Regions from separate parts of the Kitasatospora sp. NPDC004240 genome, predicted to be linked through region 3. Evidence: riboswitches for the same ligand, from Rfam matches in the RefSeq annotation. Region 3 holds a riboswitch; each other region holds the start of a gene.
What was found. A riboswitch is a leader RNA that binds a small molecule or an ion and turns the genes downstream of it on or off. The one in region 3 is predicted to bind S-adenosylmethionine.

Region 1 (5,236 bases), on a different contig from region 3:
CCGTCTTCTTGGCGACCTCCTTGACGAGCTCCGCACCGATCTTCTCGTACGGGTCCTCGAGCTCGATCTCCTTGGCGATGGAGACACCGTCGTTGGTGATCGTGGGGGCGCCCCACTTCTTCTCCAGCACGACGTTGCGACCCTTGGGGCCGAGCGTGACCTTCACTGCGTCGGCGAGCTGGTTCATGCCACGCTCAAGGCCGCGGCGAGCTTCCTCATCAAAGGCGATGATCTTGGCCATCTGAAGTGGTCCTCCGGGACACGGTCGACTGCTCGGACCAAGGGGTGCCCGCGACGGACGGCCCTGGTGTGCGGGGGTCCATTCCCCTACCGCTCCCTGGGGCCTCACCGACCCGGTCCGCTTATCACTCTCAAGCTGTGAGTGCTAACGCCAATGATTAGCACTCTGGGGTGGCGAGTGCAAGCCCAATCGGCGATCCCGCGAGCCGCGCCCGCCCCTCCACGGAGGCCCTCCCGCCCCGCCGCGGAGGCCCTCCCGCCCCGCCGCGCGACCGTCGACGGGGCCCGCGCCGGGCGCCTCCCCGACACCGCGCGGGCCCGGGGGCGGAGGCACCCCGGACACGCCGACGGGCCCGTACGCCGATACGTACGGGCCCGTCGCGAAGCGAGAGGTCCACCAGCCGGTGGGCCGAGCCGAACTCCTGGAGCCGGAAGGTTTCAGACCGCCGCGCGGACCATGTCCGCCTGCGGGCCCTTCTGTCCCTGAGAGATCTCGAACTCGACCCGCTGGCCCTCCTCAAGGGTGCGGTAGCCGTCCATCTGGATCGCGCTGTAGTGGACGAAGACGTCCGCACCACCGTCGACCGCGATGAAGCCGTAGCCCTTCTCCGCGTTGAACCACTTGACGGTGCCCTGAGCCATTCCGAACTCCCCTAGTGCTGTGCTGGCCCTTCACGCGCCCGCAGGTCTGCGGGCCCGGGTCTGGTTGAGGCCGGCCCGGGGAACCCCCCCTGAGCGCAGCCCTGCACACCGCGATCCCCGGCCGGGCCCCGGACGGACTCCGGTGAACGGGTGATTGCGTCGACCGCGGCTGAATGTATCCGGATAGACGCCCTCTGCAACAGGCCCAGCCGATACGAATTCGCTCGGTCCATCAAGGGACAGGTCGGGCCAGAACCGGGTGAACTCGGCATTCCGTCCCGGACATGGCGGGCGAATTACCCAAATCCCCTCATGAATTCTGACATCCGCCTGACATGATTCACGGCTTCGGGGCGGACGCGGGTCTCGCCCGCCGGACGGGGCGGGGGCGCCCCGTTCCCCTCCGGGCGAAACTCTACTCCGACCGGGGCGACTAAAAATTCACGCCGCAATACGACGAGCCGCCTTCACGTCCGGAGAGTGCAATTCCGGACGTGAAGACGGCTCAACAGGTCAAACAGGTCGAACGGAACCGAACCGGCCGAATGCACCGGGCCGGCGGACCGCATCGATCAGGCCAATCGGAGCGACCGGCCGGTCAGGCCGGTCGAGCCGGCCGGACAACGAGGTCGACCGGGCCGAGAGGGCCGACCCGGCCGAGAGGCCCGACCGTCACCGGGGCCTCAGCAGCCGCCGGCCACCGCCGGGATGATCGAGACGCCGGCGCCGTCCTTGATCTCCGTGGCCAGGCCCTCGGCGAAGCGCACGTCGTCGTCGTTGACGTACACGTTCACGAAGCGGCGCAGCTTGCCGGTGTCGTCCAGGAGGCGGGCGGCGATGCCCGCGTGGTTCTTCTCCAGGTCGGCGATGACCTCACCGAGGGTGGCGCCCTCGGCGGTCACCTCGGCGGCGCCGCCGGTGTAGGTGCGCAGGATGGTGGGGATGCGGACGTTGGCGCTCATGGCGGTGGCTCTCCTAGCTGGGGGGCGGAGCGGGGCGGGGAAGGTCAGACGGAGGCGAGGCCGGCGGCCCGGAAGGACTCCAGCGACGGCCGGATGACGGTGGTCATGCCGGCGTCGGAGACGGCGTCCAGGGTCTTCAGGCCGTCGCCGGTGTTGATCGCGACGGTCTCCTTGGCCGGGTCCAGCTGACCGGTCTCGACGAGCTTCTTCAGCACGCCGACGGTGACCCCGCCCGCGGTCTCGGCGAAGACGCCCTCGGTGCGGGCCAGCAGCTTGATCGCGGCCACCACCTCGGCGTCGGTGACGTCCTCGACCGCGCCGCCGGTGCGGCGGGCGATGTCCAGCACGTACGGGCCATCGGCCGGGTTGCCGATCGCCAGCGACTTGGCGATGGTGTCCGGCTTGACCGGCCGGATCACGTCGTGGCCGGCCTTGAACGCGGCCGAGACCGGGGAGCAGCCGGCGGCCTGGGCGCCGAAGATCCTGTACGGGCGGTCCTCGACCAGGCCGAGCTTGATGAGCTCCTGCAGACCCTTGTCGATCTTGGTGAGCTGGGAGCCCGAGGCGATCGGGATGACGATCTGCTCCGGCAGCCGCCAGCCGAGCTGCTCGCAGATCTCGTACGCCAGCGTCTTGGAGCCCTCGCCGTAGTACGGGCGGAGGTTGACGTTGACGAAGCCCCAGCCCTCGCCGGCCGGGTCGCCGATCAGCTCGGAGCAGAAGCGGTTCACGTCGTCGTAGTTGCCGTCGATGCCGACCAGCTGACCGCCGTAGACGCCGGCCATGACGACCTTGCCCTGCTCCAGGTCGTGCGGGATGAAGACGCAGGACTTGAAGCCGGCCCGGGCGGCGGCCGCGCCCACCGCGCCGGCCAGGTTGCCGGTGGAGGAGCAGGAGAGCGTGGTGAAGCCGAAGGCCCGCGCCGCCTCGATCGCGCAGGCGACCACGCGGTCCTTGAACGAGTGGGTCGGGTTGCCGGAGTCGTCCTTGATGTGCAGCTGGGCGGTGAAGCCGAGCTCGCGGCCCAGGTTGTCCGCCTTCACCAGCGGGGTCCACCCGGGGTTCAGGTTGGGCTTCGAGGCGACGTCGGCCGGGACGGGCAGCAGCGGGGCGTAGCGCCAGATGGAGGCCGGACCGGACTCGATCCGCTTGCGCAGCTCCTCGGCGGCCTCGCTCCCGAAGTCGTACGCGATCTCCAGCGGACCGAAGCACTCCAGACAGGCGAAGCTGGGGCCGAGCGGGAACCGGGTGCCGCACTCGCGACAGGACAGCGCGGCGGCGGGGCCGAGGTCAACGGTGCTGACGGGTGCGGCAGTGTCGATAGCCATGATGGCGGAGGCCTCTCTCCTCATCTTCCCCGTGACGCGGGCGCGCCACGGGCCGGAATTGGCACCTGTCCCGCCGGGGCCTGTACGACAGCCGCGCGAGAAGGTTGCCGGGACGTCAACGGGCCGTTCCCTCAGTCCCTCTGGATGAGCTCTGTGAAGTTGTGGTCCTGCTCAGCGGTGACCCCGGCGTGCGAAGGTCCGACCGCTGTACGAAGACTGTATCCGAAGGCGTCAATGCCGAAAGGGACCGTCCGCCACGCGAGATGGACCGTTTCACCCGAGCAGAGTCAGCGATCCTCAGGAGTGTGCCCGTGCCCGCCGAACCGACACCCGAGCTCCTCCCGGAGGTGGCGTCCTGGCTGCGCCGCCGCTCCTGGAGCGCGGCCGACCGTCCGGTGCGCACCCTGCTGGACGCCAAGCGGGCGGCCGGCCGCGCCGGCACCGTCAGCGTGGTCCTGCCCGCCCTGGACGAGGAGGCCACGGTCGGCGACATCGTCCGCACCATCCGGCGCGAGCTGATGGAGCGCCTGCCGCTGGTCGACGAGCTGGTGGTGGTCGACTCGGGTTCGGCGGACGGCACCGCCGCCGCGGCCGCCGGCGCCGGGGCCCGGGTGGTGCGCCGCGACGACATCCTGCCGCGGCTGCCCGCCGCCCCCGGCAAGGGCGAGGTGCTCTGGCGCTCGCTGCTGGTCACCCGTGGCGAGATCGTCTGCTTCGTCGACGCCGACCTGCGCGAGTTCGACCCCGCCTTCGTCTCGGGCATCGTCGGCCCGCTGCTCACCGATCCCGGGATCCAGCTGGTCAAGGCCATGTACGACCGGCCGCTGGAGGTGACATCGAGCGGCTCCGCCGCGGGGGAGGGCACGGTCATCCCGTCGGGCGGCGGCCGGGTGACCGAACTGGTCGCCCGCCCCCTGCTCAACCTCCACTGGCCGGAACTCGCCGGTTTCGTCCAGCCGCTCGGGGGCGAGTACGCGGCCCGCCGCTCGCTGCTGGAGCGGCTGCCGTTCCCCACCGGCTACGGCGTCGAGCTCGGCCTGCTCGTGGACGCGCTGGAGACCGCCGGTCTGGACGCCCTCGCCCAGGTCGACGTCGGGGTCCGCCACCACCGCCACCAGGACGGCCAGGCGCTCGGACGGATGGCGGCCACCATCTACCGCACGGCCCTGGAGCGGCTCGACCGCACCCACCGGCTGAAGGCCTCCGCCGACCTGGTGCACCCGCTGCTCACCCAGTTCACCCGCGATCCGCTGACCCGTACCTTCACCGCCCACAGCCACCCGGTGACCGCCCTGGAGCGGCCCCCGATGCACACCGTCCCCGAGTACACCGGCCGCCACCCGGTGCTCTGAGCGTTTGCCGACCCCGCCCCCCGGCAAGGTTCCAACCATGGGCGATCTCACGACCGAACGTTCGAGTCCGACCGGCACCGCCCCCGTGCTGGTGGCCTCCAACCGGGGACCGGTGTCGTTCGGCGCCGCGGCGGACGGCACGCTGACCCTGCGGCGCGGCGGCGGCGGCCTGGTCTCCGGCCTGTCCGCGATCGACGATCCCGACGCCGTCTGGGTCTGCGCCGCCCTCGGCGAGGCCGACCGCCGGGCCGCCCGCGAGGCCCCGGACGGGCGCCTGGACCGCGCCGGGCACGACGTCGGGGGCCAGGCCGTACGGATGCTCGACATCGACCCGGAGACCTTCGCGCGCGCCTACAACGGCGTCGCCAACTCCACCCTCTGGTTCGTGCACCACCTGCTGTACGCCACACCCACCGCGCCCGCCTTCGACGAGGACTTCCGCACCGAGTGGGCCGCCTACCGGGAGTACAACGCGGCCTTCGCCGCCGCCCTGGCCGCGGAGGCCGCCCCGGGCGCCGCCGTCCTGGTGCAGGACTACCACCTCTCGCTCACCCCGGCACTGCTCCGCGCCGCCCGCCCCGACCTGCGCATCGGCCACTTCTCGCACACCCCGTGGGCGCCGCCCGAGTACTTCCGGCTGCTGCCGGACGACGTGGCCGGGGCCGTGCTGACCGGGGTCCTCGGCGCCGACCGGGCCGGGTTCCTCACCCGC
Region 2 (5,236 bases), on a different contig from region 3:
CCCGTCGGAGACCTGCTGCTGGCCGTCAACAACCGCCCCACCGACAGCGCGGGAGGCCCCCCGGGCAGTGTCACCACCCTGCGCGACTCCACCGAGCTGCTCGCCCTCGCGGGCAAGGCGGAGGTCGCCCGCGGCCGGCTGAGACTGCTGTACGACGCGAGCGTCGCCATCGGCACCACCCTGGACGTCCGGCGCACCGCGGAGGAGCTCGCCGGGATGGCCTCCCGGGACTTCTGCGACTACGCCACGGTCGACCTCGCCGAGGAGGTCCTGCGGGGCGAGGAGCCGCCGACCCTGGCGGCCGGCGCCCCGGTGGAGCTGGAGCGGGTGGCGGTCACCGGCCCGCGGGCGGATTCGCCGCTCTACCCGCCGGGGGAACTGGTCAGGTGGGCCGGGAGGACCCCGCAGGCGGCGGGCTTCGCGACCGGGCACTCCGCGCTCGTACCCGAGGTGGCGACCGACGCCGGGTGGCGGACGCAGGACGCCGAGCGGACGCAGGCGGTGGTGGAGTTCGGACTGGCGTCGCTGATCGCCGTCCCGCTGACCGCGCGGGGCGTGCTGATGGGCGTCGCCTGCTTCTGGCGCAGCCGGGACCGGGGCCCGTTCGAGGAGGACGACCTGTCGCTGGCCGAGGAGCTGGCCGCCCGGGCCGCCGTGTCCATCGACAACGCCCGCCGCTTCACGCGCGAGCACACGATGGCCGTCACCCTGCAGCACAGCCTGTTGCCGCGCGCGTTGCCCGAGCAGAGCGCCCTCGACATCGCCTACCGCTACCTGCCGGCGCAGGCGGGCGTCGGCGGTGACTGGTTCGACGTGATCCCGCTGCCGGGCACCCGGGTGGCCCTCGTCGTCGGCGACGTGGTCGGCCACGGCCTGCACGCGGCCGCGACCATGGGCCGGCTGCGCACCGCGGTCCAGAACTTCTCCTCGCTCGACCTGCCGCCGGACGAGCTCCTCGGGCACCTGGACGAACTGGTCACCCACATCGACCAGGAGACGGCCGCGGTCGACGGGACGCCCGCGATCACCGGCGCCACCTGCCTCTACGCCATCTACGACCCCACCGCCGCCACCTGCGTCATGGCCCGGGCGGGGCATCCGCCGCCGGCCGTCGTCCAACCGGACGGCGCGGCCGGGTTCCTCGACCTCCCGGCCGGTCCGCCGCTCGGCCTGGGCGGCATGCCCTTCGAGGCCGCGGAGGTGCGGCTGCCGCCGGGCAGCAGCCTGGTCCTCTACACCGACGGCCTCGTCGAGGACCGCACCCGCGACATCGGCATCGGCCTGGACGTGCTCTCCGCCTCCCTGGCCCACCCCGGCCGGTCGCCCCAGGAGGTCTGCGAGGCCGTGCTAGGCACCCTGCTGCCCGCCCGCCAGACCGATGACATCGCCCTCCTCGTCGCCCGTACCCGCGTGCTGGCGCCCGACCGGACCGCGGAGTGGGAGGTGGCCCCGACGCCCGCGGCCGTGGCGCAGGCCCGTGCTCAGGCCACCCGGCAGCTCGCCGAGTGGGGCCTGGAGGAGGCGGGCTTCGTCACCGAGCTGGTGCTCAGCGAGCTGGTGACCAACGCGATCCGCTACGCGAGCGGTCCGATCACGGTGCGGATGCTGTACGACCGCACGCTGATCTGCGAGGTCTCGGACACCAGCAGCACCGCCCCGCACCTGCGCTACGCGGTCGCCGACGACGAGGGCGGCCGCGGGCTGTTCCTGGTCGCCCGGCTCGCCGAACGCTGGGGCGTCCGCTACACCCCCACAGGCAAGATCATCTGGGCCGAGCAGTTCCTGCAGCCGGAGGTCCCGATGGCCTGGCCCCTCGACGAATGGCCGGACATCGAGTAGCCGGACATCGAGCCGCCGGCGACCGGGGGCGGGAGATCGGGTGGCGGGAGACAGGAGGGTCGTCGGGGCCGGTGCCAGACTGGCCCTGAGGGCTGGAGGTCGTGATGGGGTTCTACGCCGATCAGGTCGTGCCGCGGATCGTCAACGTCGCCTGCGGGACGAAGGAGGCCGCGCACCTGCGACGGAGGGTCTGCGAGGGCCTGGAGGGCGATGTCCTGGAGATCGGGTTCGGCTCGGGGCTGAACGTCCCGTTCTATCCCGCGGCCGTGACCCGGGTGACCGCGGTGGACCCCTCCGAGGTGGGCTGGCGACTGGCGGCCGAACGGGTGGCGGCGACCCCGGTGCGGGTGGAGCGCGGGGGCCTGGACGGTCAGGTGCTGCCGTTCCCGGACCACAGTTTCGACGCGGCGCTGTCGACCTGGACGCTGTGCACCGTCCCGGACGCCGGGGCGGCGCTGCGTGAGGTGCGGCGCGTCCTGCGGCCCGGCGGGACGCTGCACTTCGTCGAGCACGGCCTGGCCCCGGAGGGCGACGAGGCCGTACGGCGCTGGCAGCGACGGCTCGACCCGCTGGAGCAGCGGCTCCTCGGCGGCTGCCACCTGACCCGGCCGGTCGCCGAGATGCTGACCGGGGCGGGCTTCGTCATCACCGATCTCGACGTGTTCTACGAGAAGGGCGCCCCGAAGGCGCTGGGGGCCGACTCCCTGGGAGTCGCCGTCTCACCCGCCTGAACGGTCCCGGGTGACGGGCGTGGCGGCGGCCGGACGGGCGCGGCGTCCGGTGTGAGAACCGGGGAGGTTTGGCGGGCCGCCGGGGGAATCTTGTATGGTTCCTCGCGAATCATCCAGAGGGGTGGAGGGACCGGCCCTACGAAGCCCCGGCAACTCCCCGATCGACCCGGCGTCCGAAGTACGCGCCGTGCCGGCCGGGGGCAGTGCCAACTCCGGCCTGTCGCCACTGTGGCGCGGGAAAGATGAGGAGACACGGTGCTCTCTGTGCTGTCCTTCGCCCGGGCGCTTCCCGCCCCGGCCCTTCCGCGTACTCGTCTCGTGCCCGGCGCAGGCAATCGGCCGACTTCCCCGGCCCGTCCTCGCTGACCATCCCCCCGCTCCCGATGCGGAGCCTCCGTGGGCGAAGCCGTCGCGCTGCTCACGGGATTTGAGACGGAGTACCCATCCATGGACAACACGAGCGGCGTCGGCGTGCTCGACAAGATCACCTCGATCCTCGGCACCCTGGAGGCCGGTCCCACCACCCTGGCCGGCCTCGTGGCCGCCACCGGTCTGCCCCGGCCCACCGCGCACCGGCTCGCCGTCGCGCTCGAACAGCACCGGCTGGTCACCAGGGACGTCGAGGGCCGGTTCGTCCTCGGCCCCCGGCTCGGGGAGCTCTCGGCGGCCGCGGGCGAGGACCGGCTGCTGGCGGCGGCCGGTTCGGTCCTCACCCATCTGCGCGACCTCACCGGGGAGAGCGCCCAGCTCTACCGCCGGCAGGGCGAGATCCGGATCTGCGTGGCCGCGGCCGAGCGGCTCTCCGGCCTGCGCGACACCGTTCCCGTGGGGGTCACCCTGCCCATGAAGGTCGGCGCCGCCGCGCAGGTCCTGCTCGCCTGGGAGGAGCCCGAGCGCCTCCACCGCGGCCTGCAGGGCGCCCGCTTCACCGCCACCGCCCTGAGCGGCGTACGGCGCCGGGGCTGGGCGCAGTCCATCGGTGAGCGCGAGCTCGGGGTCGCGTCCGTCTCGGCCCCCGTCCGCGGCCCGGCCAACCGGGTGGTGGCCGCGGTCACGGTCTCCGGCCCGATCGAACGGCTCACCCGCCACCCCGGCGCCCGCCTCTCCCAGGCCGTGGTGGCGGCGGCCGACCGCCTGACCGAGGCCCTGCGCCAGACCTGACCGGCCCGCGGGCCGGGTGCCCCGTGGGCCGGGCCTCGGGGCACCCGGCCGGGTGCGGTACGCCGAGGCGGGGGTGCACGGTTCCGTCCCGCCCGCGGCGTTTCGCCCGGCCGGCGGGTGGGCGGGACGTCTAGTCTCGGGCCGTGGGACAGCCCGAGCAGCGCGCCGAAGGCGCGGGACCGTTCACCACCCGGCTCACCTGGCGCCCGCCCGGCGGGGGGACCGCCGTGTGGGAGTCCCGGCTCGCCCGGCGGCGCGGACTCATCGCGGTCCACCCGCCCGGTGCGCGCACCGGCCACCACGCCAGCGCCGACGAGGTCGCCCTGCGCCGGCTGCGCCGGCTCAACGCCGTCGCCGCCACCGCGTTCATCATCGGCGGCGCCCTCTTCGCGGCCGGCGCCGGCGTCGCCCAGTTCGGTTCCGGCGACGCCACCACCTGCGCCTCCATCTACTTCGCCGGCGGCCTCTTCTTCAACACCGGCGGGTACGTCTCGCTGCTCCAGGTGATCAACGCGCCCCGCCACGTGCCCGGCGGTGAGGGCCGGCTGGTCACCCACCGCTGGCGCTGGTGGAGCTACGAACCGAAGCGGGTGGACTGGCTGAGCGCGTCCGTCCTGTTCGCCGGCACCCTGGTCTTCGCCGTCAACCTGCTCGACTCGTTCCTGCAGGGGCTGAGCGTCCAGCAGGTCAACCGGCTGATCTGGGCCCCCGACGTCATCGGCTGCGTGCTCTTCCTGATCTCCGGCCACCTCGCCTTCGTCGAGATCTGCCACGGCCGGCCCTGCTTTTGCCGCCGAAGCCTCGGCTGGTGGATCGTGGCCGTGAACCAGCTCGGCTCGGTCCTCTTCATGATCTCGGCCCTCGCGGCCTTCACCCGGCCCAGCACCGGCAGCCTCGTCAACGCCGACATCGCCAACTGGGGCACCCTCACCGGCGCCCTCTGCTTCTCGCTCGGCGGGGTGCTCCAGCACTTCGAGCGTCCTTGACATCATCCCCGGGCGTGTTCCCGAAGGGGCGGACGGGGCCTCAGGGTGGCGGGGCGAGCGGGGTCAGGGCGCCGGGGCGGGTGGCGTCGGCCGCGGCGGAACCGTGGAGGAGGGTCGGCAGGTCGCGGGGCGGGGCCGGTTCGGTGGTGGGGGTGGCCGCGGTGACGCGGTCGAGACGGAAGCCCCGGCCGGCCCGGCGGGTGCGGCACCAGGCGATGAGGTACCAGCGGCCGTCGGCGGTGAGCAGCCCGGCCGGTTCGACCTCGCGGTGGCTCTCCCGGCCGTCCGCGTCGACGTAGGACAGCCGCAGCACGGTGCCGTCGGTGAGGGCCTGTTCCACGGCGGCCCGGACCGGGGCCGGGGTGCGGGCGGGCAGGGCGACGATCCGTGCGGCGAGGTGCCGGGCGGTCGTGGAGGCGGGGCCGGTCATCGAGGCGGCGATCTTCTGGGAGGCCGTACGGGCCGCGCCGGCGTAGGGGGCGGAGCCGTCGGCCGCGGCGAGAGCGGCGACCAGGGCCG
Region 3 (5,236 bases):
GGTGGTGACGCGGAAGAGCCGGCCGGTGCGGTCGGCGGGCAGGTGGGCGGACAGGTCGACGGGGACGGACGCGGAGGGCATCACGTAGCCGACCATGGCCAGCGGTGCGGCCGCCTCGACACCGGGGATTCCCTCGATCCGGTGCCACTCGTCGGTGGTGATGCCGCCGAAGATCCCGGAGAGGAACCCGGCCTGGACCAGGTCCTGTTGACGCTCCGCTTCGGTGCGGCCGCCCCGGGGACGGACCAGGATGTCGTACGCCGAGCGGTGGTTGCCGTCGACGGTGGCGCGCACCTGCAGCTCCTGCGTCCGGGCCGCCCCGGTCAGGACGGTGAACGCCGAGGTCGCGACGGCGACGGCGGACACCAGCGCGACCGCGCGCCCCGGCCGGTGCCGCAGCTGGGAACGGACCATCGGAAACACCTGCGGACTCCCCCGTACCTGTCGGAACGCCGTGTGCGGTGGTGCTCGGCCCGGTTCGGCCGCGGGGCCCGGCACCGCCGGATGCCTCGGAGGCCACCGAGGTCGCCGGGGCCACCGGAGCTCGTCGCGGCGGGCGGAACGGACCCGCCCGGGCGTCCGGAACCACCGGAGGGAGGTACGGGAGCGCCGGGGGGAACACCTCGGGTGCGGCGGTGGTAGGCCTGCTGACGAGGTGTCGCGTGCCGCAACGTATCCGACACGAACGGATGTTGTCCAGACCAATTGCCGTCCGGGTGGGTTGCCGCCCGTACCGGTCGCGTCCGGACCGGTCACGGGACGCCGCCGCCCCGGGCACACCACTCCGGCACGGTGATCCGCAGCAGAGCGGTCACGAACGAGGGGTGACGGATCATCGAGTCCGGGGGCTTCGGCGACTACGCGCTGTCCCTGCGGGAGGCCACCGAGGACGAGCCGTTCAGCCGAACGCCCTGGTGTACCGGGTGCTCGGCAGGATGTTCGCGGTCGTGCGGGCCGGCAGCGAGGACCGGCCGTGCCGGGTGACCCTCAAGTGCGCCGAGCCGGCCGCCCATCTGCGCGGCCTGCGCGCGGCGGCGGTGGCGCTGCACGGGCGGGTGCGGGGCCGGTCGGGCCCTGTGCGCGGCGGCGTGGGGCGGGTCAGAGCCGGCGGAGGGCGTACGCGGCGGCGTTGGCGCCGCACATGCCGTGGACGCCGGGGCCGGGCGGGGTGGCCGCGGAGCAGAGGTAGTGGCCGGGGAGGCCGGTGGCGTAGGGGGTGAGGGTGGGGCGGGGGCCGAGGAGCAGCTGGGGGACGTCCTTGGCGCCGGTCATGATGTCGCCGCCGACGAAGTTCGGGTTGGCCGCGGCGAAGCCGGCCGTGGTGGTCACCGCCCGGCCGAGGACGCGCTCGCGGAAGCCCGGGGCGAAGCGTTCGATCTGCGCGGTGATCGCCCCGGTGGCGTCGCCGGGGTAGCCGGCCGGGACGTGCGCGTACGCCCACACGGGGTGGACGTCGCCGGCCGAGCGGCCCGGGTCGGCCAGGTACTGCTGGCCGACCAGGACGAACGGGCGCCCGGGCATCCGGCCGGCGGCGACGGCCCGTTCGGCGGCGGCGACCTCGGCGAAGGTGCCGCCGAGGTGCACCGTGCCGGCGCGCCGGGCGGGTTCGGCGGTCCACGGGACGCCGCCCGCCACCGCGAAGTCGACCTTGAACGCACCCGGGCCGTGCCGGAAGCGCCGGTAGGCCCGGGCGATCCGGGGCGGTAGCCGGTCGCCGAGGATGTCCGCGACGGCGCCCGGCGCCAGGTCGTACAGGGTGACCGCGGCGGGCGGCAGCCGGTCGAAGGAGGTGACCCGTACGCCGGTCTCGACGGTGCCGCCGAGCGCGGTGAGCTCCGCCGCCAGCGCCCGGCTGATCGCCCCGGAGCCGCCCGCCGCCACGGCCCAGCCGTGCCGGTGCCCGGCGGCCAGCAGGCCGAGGGCGACGCTCGCGCTCAGCGGCCGGTGCAGCGGCCGGAACGCGTGCGCCGCCACCCCGCCGAACAGGGCCCGCGCCCGCTCCCCGGTGAACGCCCGGGCCAGCGCCGAGGCCGGCAGCAGCGCCGGCGCCCCGAACCGGGCGAGCCGCAACGGGTGGCGCGGTACGCGCAGCAGCGGGCCCATGACGTCCTCGGCGAGCTCGTCCCAGCAGGCGGCGGACGGCCCGAACAGCCGCCGCCAGCGAGCGCCGTCCGGCGCGCCGAGGCCGGCGGCGGTCTCGGCGACGGAGCGGTGCAGCACCCCGGCCGTCCCGTCGTCGAGCGGGTGGGCGCAGTCGATCTCCGGCCACCGCCACTCCAGCCCGTGGCGGCGCAGGTCGAGGCCACGCAGGAAGGCCGAGCCGACGCCCATCGGGTGGACGGCCGAGCAGTGGTCGTGCACCAGGCCCGGCAGGATCGCCTCCGAGCTGCGGGCGCCGCCGCCGACCTCCCCGGCGGCCTCCAGCACGGTGACCCGCAGGCCCGCCCGCGCCAGCACGACCGCGGCGGCGAGCCCGTTGGGCCCCCCGCCGACCACCGTCGCGCCGCTCATCGGGGGCCTCCTCAGCTCGCCGGCTCGCCGCCGGAACCGTCGGTGCGGCACCCGCCACGTCGGTCCCCGGCCACGCTACCGGCCCGGCCGCCCGCCGGCCCGCCGGGCCCGCCGTGCGGTCAGCCGGCCGCCCGGCGGGCCGTCCCGGTGAAGGGCGCGGCCACGGCGGCCTCCTGACATGCCCTCGGCGCGACCGCGAGGACGGCCCCCACCACCTCGCGGTCGTGCCGTCCTCGTTATTGACGACCCCTCGGGCGCTCGACCAGACTGCTGGGGACGGTCACGATTGTCAGCGCCCGCCGCGGGTCTCCCGCGCGGGTCATCGGCTCCGGCCCGCTGGCAGGCAACCCTTCCACCGCGACGGGGTGCCCCGGGTGACGACCGGGTCCCGCCGATGCGGCGGGACAAGCGTGGTCCCGCCCCGGCGGGTCCCGAGGGATCGGACGGGTGGACGTGGGCGGAACGCGGAGGCAGCCGGGCGGCGCCCGCCGCCCGCTGCGCCCGGCGAGCCCCCTGACCAGACGTCTGCACATCGACCTGCTGCGCGTCTGCAGCGCGAGCGGACCGAGGGCCTGACCCGGCCGGCCGCCCCGGGACCACCCCGTCCCGGAGCCACCCGCCTGACGGCCACGTCCCCCCGGACCACCGGACCACACCCCAGCCCGTGAGCCGCGGCGCCGGTCCGGCCGGAGGCGGGGTCCCCGCGTCCCCTCCCGCCTCCGCGTCCCCCCCCATCAGATCACCGGGGCTCCCTCACCCATTGGAGAGTCATGCCCGAGCTTTTCGTTCCCGCCTCCGACCCGGCGTCCCGTACGCCGCAGCCCGACCCCTGTCACCCCGCCGAGCCGGTCCCGGACCACGCGCACCGGTTCCGCGGCCGCATCGGCGCCCGCCGCGGCGGCGGCTTCTACCCCGCCTCCCAGCGCTACCGGGTGTACCTCTGTCCCGGCTGCCCGGATTCCCTCCGGGTCGCGATCACCCTCGACCTGCTCGACCTGCGCGACACGGTCTCCGTCGTCCACCTCGCCACCCCCGAGGCCCACCGGGAGCTGCGCCTCGCGTACGAGACGGCGCTCCACCACTACGAGGGACCGCTCACCGTGCCGGCGCTCTGCGACCGGTGGAGCGGGCGCATCGTCAGCAACCACACCCCCGACATCCTCCGCGACCTGGCCGAGCACCTGGCCGACCGCACCCGGGACGACCTGCCCGACCTGCGCCCGGCGGACCTCGCCGAGGCCGTGGACGCGATCGCCGAACTCCTGGCCGAGGCCGTCCCGGAGGCGGCCGGGTGGCGCGAGGGGGCCCCCGAGCAGCTGTCCCAGGCACTGGACCTGGTCGACCGCCGGCTGGCCGCGGACCCGTACGTGCTGGGCGCCCGCCCGACCGCGGCCGACGTGGACCTGTGGGTGGCCCTGGTCGAGCTGGACACCGTCCACCGGCCCCGGATGGACCCCGCCGAGGCCGCCGCCGTGGCCGACCGGCACCGCCTCTGGGCCTACGTACGCCGGCTGCACCGCCTCCCGGCCTTCCACCGCAACCTCCCGGCCGAGTTCCTGACCTCCCCCCGGCGCCGCTTCGGCCGCTGCCTGGACCTCGACGAGATCCCCGACGGCCCGGCGGCCCCCGTGGACCGCGCGAGCCACGCGGCGTGACGACGACCGGGCGGCCGGCCCCGGGTGACCGGAGCCGGCCGTTCGGCCGGGGTGATCAGCGCCGGGTGACGGCGGTGGTCGGGCCGGGTCGGCCGGCCTCCCGTCCGGGGAGGCCGGCCAGCCGGGTGGCGAGGCCCTCGCGCAGCGCGGTCAGCCGGGCGATCTCGGCGTCGAGGGCGGCCAGCCGCCGCAGCGCCACGCCGACCGCGGGCGTGGCGGGTTCCCCGCTGCCGCAGCGGACCGGGTCCACGTCGGCGCCGGCCAGGTGCAGCCGCTCGGCGCTCGCCCGGAGGTCCTCGACGGTGAGGCCGAGCGCCAACAGCTCGCGGATCACCCGGACCCGGGCCACCTCGGCCGGGCCGTACTCCCGCTGGCCGGAGGCCGTCCGCCGGGGCGGCGGAAGCAGCCCGCGCTGCTCGTAGAACCGCAGGGCGCGGGGTGTCGTCCCCGCTGCCGCCGCCGCGTCGCCGATGCGCATGCCGCCCGCCCTCCGCCCGTCGGGTGCCGGGTCACAGCGCGACGACGACCGTCCCGACGTGCTGACCGGCGAACACCTCCTCCAACGCGCGCGGGGCGCCGTCCATGCCCGCGATCCGGACCACGGGCAGGTCGATCAGGCCCTCGTCGAGCCAGCCGGCGAAGTGCTCCCGCCACTCGGGGAGGGTCTCCGGGTGGTCCAGCGGGCTGACCCCGCGCAGGGCGATCCGCTTGACGACGAGTTGGACCGAGTCCAGCCCGACCGGCGCCGCGGTCCCGCTCCCGTCCGGGGACAGCTGCCCGGACAGCGCGCCCACCAGGGCGAACCGGGCCCCGGGACGGGCCGCCCCGACCGCGGCCGCGAGCTGCTCGCCGCCGACGGTGTCCACCAGGACGTCGATCCCCTCCGGCGCCGCCTCGGCGAGCTGCCCGGCGATCGGGCCCGCGCCGCGCACCACGGCGGCGTCGTAGCCGAGTTCGTCGACCAGCCGGCGCGCCTTGGCCGCCGAACCGGCGCTGCCGACCACCCGGCCGGCGCCCAGCAGCCGGGCGATCCGGCCGGCCGCGGTGCCGACCGACCCCGCCGCGCCGGT
Region 4 (5,236 bases), on a different contig from region 3:
CCGGTTGACCGATCCGTGCGCGTGCCCGGTTTCTACTGCTGTTGCTGTCGCCACGACGGACATTATGTCGGTCCCTTATTCCGTCTTCACGCCGGGGGGTCTCCCTCGGAGTGTCCGGTGCGTGCGGTATGCCCCCCTGGGCCCCGACGGGGCGTCCGCAGGTGGCCTGAGCAGCGCGGTGTCCCTTTTCTGACGGTTCCTTCGGGGCCTCTTCGACCCTGTTGCCCCGCGTGTCGCTGCGGCCCCGCGGGGCGGCCCCGGGGTAGGGGGGAGGGCCGCCGTCGGCCGTACGGGTGGTCTGCGGGCGCCGGGGTGACGCGCCGTCCTCCGGGAGGGTGAGCCCCGTCGGGGCCCGGCCGCGGCGGCTCGGGAAGGATCACGCCGGAAGGGGCTCCGCGGGCGGTGATCGGGAGTAGCATCCGGATGAGGTGGACGTGGTCCGGATCACACTTCAGAGGAAGCAGGGGCCCATGGCGCACACGACCGACGAGACGCTCACCGTCCTCGTCTACAGCGACGACCGCAACACGCGCGAGCAGGTGCTGACGGCCCTCGGCCGCCGGCCGGCCGCGGACCTTCCCGAGCTCGACTACCTGGAGTGCGCCACCACCCCCGCGGTGCTGCGGGCGCTGGAGAAGGGGGGAGTGGACCTCTGCGTGCTGGACGGCGAGGCGGTGCCGGCCGGCGGGCTCGGCCTCGGGCGCCAGCTCAAGGACGAGATCTACGGCTGCCCCCCGGTGCTGGTGCTGATCGGCCGGCCGCAGGACTCCTGGCTGGCGGCCTGGAGCCGGGCCGACGCGGCGATCAGCCGCCCGGTGGACCCGGTGGCGCTGGCCGAGGCGGCCGCCACCCTGCTCCGCGCCCGCGTGGAGAAGCGGACACCGGCGACCCACTGAGCCGTACGGCCCGCGGGGCGGGCGTCCGGCCCCGCCCTTCACCTGGGTATCTCACTCTTAGAGAAAGGGGGACAGGACGCCACCCCCCGCTCGATAGGCTGGCTCCGCTCGCGGGGACCTCCCGGAGCTCCCTTCAAGAGCTGGAGTCAGCCATGGTGAACGTGAACCCTGCGAACGGCGGTAGCGACCCCGTGCAGGTGGTCCGCACCTGGCCGGACATCCTGGCGGCCCTGCTGGGCGGCGAGGACCTGGACCGGGCGGACACCGCCTGGGCGATGGACCAGATCATGAGCGGCGAGGCCTCCCCGGTGCAGGTGGCCGGCTTCATGGTCGCGCTGCGGGCCAAGGGCGAGACGGTCGACGAGATCTCCGGCCTGGTCGACGCGATGTACGCGCACGCCGAGCCGCTGCAGATCCCCGGCCCCGCCGTGGACATCGTCGGCACCGGCGGCGACCGCGCCAAGACCGTCAACATCTCCACCATGTCGGCGATCGTCGCGGCCGCGGCCGGCGCCAAGGTGGTCAAGCACGGCAACCGGGCCTCCTCCTCGGCCAGCGGCTCCTCCGACGTGCTGGAGAAGCTCGGCATCGCCCTCGACCTGAGCGCCCGCCGGGTGGCCGAGGTCGCCGAGGAGGTCGGGCTGACCTTCTGCTTCGCCGCCAAGTTCCACCCGTCGATGCGCCACGCCGCCCCGGCCCGGCGCGACCTCGGCGTGCCCACCGCCTTCAACATCCTCGGCCCGCTGACCAACCCGGCCAAGGTCACCGCGCACGCCATCGGCTGCTTCGACACCCGGCTCGCCGGGCTGATCGCCGGCGTGCTCGCCCGGCGGGGCTCCACCGCCCTGGTCTTCCGCGGCGACGACGGCCTGGACGAGCTGACCATCACCACCACCTCCCGGGTGTGGGTGGTGCGCGACGGCTCGGTCACCGAGACCGGCTTCGACCCGCGCGAGGTCGGCATCGAGACCGTCGGGATCGAGGCGCTGCGCGGGGCCGACGCCGCGTACAACGCGGAGGTCGCCCGCCGGCTGCTGGCCGGGGAGCGCGGACCGGTGCGGGACGCCGTCCTGCTGAACGCCGCCGCCGCGCTGGTCGCCCTCGACCTCACCGACGCGCCGCTCACCGAGCAGCTGGCGGCGGGGATGGAGCGGGCCGCGCGGGCGATCGACTCGGGCGCCGCCCAGGAACTGCTGCGCCGCTGGTCGGACGCCACCTCCCGGGGCTGACGCGACTCGGGCCGTCCTCGGGCCGTCCCGGGCCGGGGCCCGCGGGGAACGCTCCCCGCGGGCCCCGGTGCGTCCACATGGCGGACATCTGTTTGACCACCCGGTGGACGCGTCCTAGAGTCTTCGCCAGGTCATGAGTGGCAGCGTCAAGCCCCAGCTTGCTGTCCGGCAACCCTCCGTCCGTGGCGGGGTGCCCTGGGTGAGGACCGGGTCACCGGCAATCCGTCCGTGTGACAAGCGCGGACGCCGGTTGACACACACTCCCGGGGTCCTAGGCCCGTAGAAGGAGTGCATCCCCATGTCCCTCGCCACCGCCTCCCGCGCCCCGCTCGCCGTCCTCGGCCACGACGTCCAGGTCCCGCTGGCCAGCGGCGAGAAGGTCACCTACGCGCCGCTCGACTACGCGGCCAGCTCCCCGGCCCTGCAGCGGGTGTGGGACGACGTCGCCGCCTACGCGCCCTACTACGGCAGCGTGCACCGCGGCGCCGGCTACCTCTCCCAGCTGTCCACCGACCTGTTCGAGCAGAGCCGCCGGACCGTCGCCGACTTCCTCGACCTGCGCGAGGGCGACCAGGTGGTCTTCACCCGCGCCACCACCGACTCGCTCAACCTGCTGGCCGGCGCCGTCCCGGCGGGCACCCGGGTGCTCGCCTTCGAGACCGAGCACCACGCCTCACTGCTGCCCTGGGCCCACGCCGGACTGGACGTCACCTACCTGCGCGCGCCGCGCTCGCACGCCGAGGCGGTCGCCGCGCTGGAGACCGCGCTGGCCGCGGCGCCTGAGGGTCCCACGCTGCTCTGCGTCACCGGCGCCTCCAACGTCACCGGCGAGCTGTGGCCGGTCGCCGAGCTCACCGCCACCGCGCACCGCCACGGCGCCCGGGTGGTGCTGGACGCGGCCCAGCTGGCCCCGCACCACCGGGTCTCGGTGCGCGAGCTGGACGTCGACTGGATCGCCTTCTCCGGCCACAAGCTGTACGCCCCCTTCGGCGCCGGGGTGCTGGCCGGCCGCTCCGACTGGCTGGACGCGGCCGAGCCCTACCTGGCCGGCGGCGGCGCCACCCGCACGGTCGCCCGGGAGCACGACGGCTCGGTGGCGGTGCAGTGGCACGCCGGCCCCGCCCGCCACGAGGCCGGCTCGCCCAATGTGATCGGCGCCTACGCCATCGCCTCCGCCTGCCGGGCGCTGGGCGAGGCCGGCTTCGACGCGCTGGAGGCGCGCGAGCGTCAGCTGGTCGACCGGCTGACGGCGGGCCTCGCCGAGGTGCCCGAGGTCAAGGTGCTCAACCTGTTCGGCGAGGGCTCCGCCCGGGTGGGCGTGCTCTCCTTCGTCGTCCAGGGCTGGAACAGCTCGCACTTCTCGGCGGCGCTCTCCGCCGAGTACGGGATCGGCGTGCGGGACGGGCTGTTCTGCGCGCACCCGCTGCTGCGCACCCTGCTCGGCGACGAGGAGGCCGCGCCCTCCGAGTGCGGCGCGCCGGAGCCCTCGCTGCCGGGCGAGCGCAGCCTGAACGCGATCCGGGTCAGCTTCGGCGCCGGCACCCCGGACGAGCACGTCGACCGCTTCCTGACCGCCGTCCGCGCGCTGGTCACGGACGGTGCCGCCTGGAACTACCGCAACGAGGGCGGCCGTTGCGTCGCGGACACCCGCCGGGCGGGCTGACCGCGGGGCCGGCGGGGGATGCCGGAGAAGGAGGCCGCTACTCGTCCAGGCCGAGGGCGAAGGCGGCCTCCAGGTCGTGCTGGGAGTACGTCCGGAAGGCGATCTGGGTCTCGGTGTGCGCCACGCCCGGGACCTTGTTCAGCCGGCCCGGGATCACCTCGGCCAGGTCGTCGTGCCGCCGCACCCTGACCATCGCCACCAGGTCGTAGCCGCCGGTCACCGAGTAGACCTCGCTGACCCCCTCGATCGAGGCGATCGCCTCGGCGATCTCCGGGATGCGGTCCACGCTGGTCTTGATGAGGACGATGGCGGTGATCACTGTTCGGGCTCCTTTGTGAGGTGCCGCCAGCTTAGGCCCTGGGCACTGGCGAGGAGGAAGCCGACGGTGAAGCCGATGACGTGCACCAGGTAGGCGACGCCGGGCTCCGCCGAGCGCACCGACCACCACTGCAGCGAGAACCAGAGCCCGAGCACCAGCCAGGCCGGGAACCGCAGCGGCAGGAAGAGCAGCAGCGGCACCAGGGTGGTGACCCGGGAGCGGGGGTAGAGCCGCAGATAGGCGCCGAGCACCGCCGAGATCGCCCCCGAGGCGCCGATCAGCACCCGGGTCGCGTCCGGTGAGTGCGCCTCGGCGAGCGCGTAGCCGTACGCGGCCAGGCAGCCGGCGGCCAGGTAGAAGAGGAGGAAGCGGCCGCGGCCCAGCCGCGCCTCCACGCCGGCGCCGAAGACGTGCAGGAAGAGCAGGTTGCCCAGCAGGTGCAGCCAGCCGCCGTGCAGGAAGAGCGAGCTGAGCACCGAGAGGGCCGGCACCTTGCCCGGGGTGGGCGCGGCCGGGCAGCCGGGGGCCGGGTCGGGGACACCGGCCAGCTGTTCGGCCGTGAGCGGGTGCCCGGCCAGCAGTTCGGCGGGGACGGCGCCCCAGCGCCGCTCGTACCGCTGCTCGGCGCAGATCCGGTCCTGCCCGGTGCCGTACAGCGGATTGAGCCCGGCCGCCGGGCCGAGCAGGAAGACCGCCGTGTTGAGCACGATCAGGAGGAGGGTGACGGTCGGGGCCGGCCCCCTCGGGCGGCCGCCCCGCGCGCCGGTGAGGTCGAGGACCGGGGTCGCCATGCGGCCAAGCATTCCTCCGTCCGGCGGCTCCGGCACCGCGTTGTACGGCATGTGGCCCACCCGGCGGAGGCCGCGTACCGGTGGTCGGCGTTGTTGCCCCAGGCAATAGGCTTGGGGCGGGCATTCCCGCCTCCCGCCGACGCCGCCGGGGCTCCGGGGGGAGCGCCTGTGCCCACCCAGGGACCACCCGAGAGGACCTCCCATGACCGTCCCCGCCCTGACCGCAGAGACCCGCTGGCGCTGCACCCTGTGCGGCAACCTCACCCGCTTCGACGTGACCCGTTCGGCGCGGGTCGTCGAGTTCCTCCACTTCGACCTGGCGGGTGAGTCCAAGGTCG

Region 1: it holds a riboswitch for S-adenosylmethionine, as region 3 does, so the genes downstream of both, thrC (threonine synthase) here and ACWEQL_RS09490 (glutathione S-transferase C-terminal domain-containing protein) in region 3, are expected to answer to the same signal.
Region 2: it holds a riboswitch for S-adenosylmethionine, as region 3 does, so the genes downstream of both, ACWEQL_RS35365 (IclR family transcriptional regulator) here and ACWEQL_RS09490 (glutathione S-transferase C-terminal domain-containing protein) in region 3, are expected to answer to the same signal.
Region 4: it holds a riboswitch for S-adenosylmethionine, as region 3 does, so the genes downstream of both, ACWEQL_RS02430 (aminotransferase class V-fold PLP-dependent enzyme) here and ACWEQL_RS09490 (glutathione S-transferase C-terminal domain-containing protein) in region 3, are expected to answer to the same signal.

Annotation. Positions count from the first base shown of each region.
Region 1 is NZ_JBSGFD010000049.1:837-6,072, reverse strand. Features, by position in the region: gene groL (chaperonin GroEL) at 1-241, opposite strand, end outside; gene ACWEQL_RS15730 (cold-shock protein) at 679-882, opposite strand; gene ACWEQL_RS15725 (MoaD/ThiS family protein) at 1,566-1,844, opposite strand; gene thrC (threonine synthase) at 1,889-3,172, opposite strand; SAM riboswitch class I at 3,190-3,323, opposite strand; gene ACWEQL_RS15715 (glucosyl-3-phosphoglycerate synthase) at 3,484-4,524, shown strand; gene ACWEQL_RS15710 (alpha,alpha-trehalose-phosphate synthase (UDP-forming)) at 4,562-5,236, shown strand, end outside.
Region 2 is NZ_JBSGFD010000209.1:3,600-8,835, reverse strand. Features, by position in the region: gene ACWEQL_RS35375 (SpoIIE family protein phosphatase) at 1-1,839, shown strand, start outside; gene ACWEQL_RS35370 (class I SAM-dependent methyltransferase) at 1,944-2,570, shown strand; SAM riboswitch class I at 2,677-2,819, shown strand; gene ACWEQL_RS35365 (IclR family transcriptional regulator) at 3,018-3,731, shown strand; gene ACWEQL_RS35360 (hypothetical protein) at 3,875-4,717, shown strand; gene ACWEQL_RS35355 (helix-turn-helix transcriptional regulator) at 4,758-5,236, opposite strand, start outside.
Region 3 is NZ_JBSGFD010000024.1:49,427-54,662, forward strand. Features, by position in the region: gene ACWEQL_RS09480 (FtsX-like permease family protein) at 1-414, opposite strand, end outside; gene ACWEQL_RS09485 (phytoene desaturase family protein) at 1,099-2,511, opposite strand; SAM riboswitch class IV at 2,816-2,928, shown strand; gene ACWEQL_RS09490 (glutathione S-transferase C-terminal domain-containing protein) at 3,282-4,166, shown strand; gene ACWEQL_RS09495 (MerR family transcriptional regulator) at 4,222-4,644, opposite strand; gene ACWEQL_RS09500 (MDR family NADP-dependent oxidoreductase) at 4,676-5,236, opposite strand, start outside.
Region 4 is NZ_JBSGFD010000005.1:24,710-29,945, forward strand. Features, by position in the region: gene ctaE (aa3-type cytochrome oxidase subunit III) at 1-63, opposite strand, end outside; gene ACWEQL_RS02420 (hypothetical protein) at 471-896, shown strand; gene trpD (anthranilate phosphoribosyltransferase) at 1,049-2,125, shown strand; SAM riboswitch class IV at 2,255-2,371, shown strand; gene ACWEQL_RS02430 (aminotransferase class V-fold PLP-dependent enzyme) at 2,424-3,788, shown strand; gene ACWEQL_RS02435 (Lrp/AsnC family transcriptional regulator) at 3,826-4,107, opposite strand; gene ACWEQL_RS02440 (rhomboid family intramembrane serine protease) at 4,104-4,898, opposite strand; gene ACWEQL_RS02445 (hypothetical protein) at 5,101-5,236, shown strand, end outside.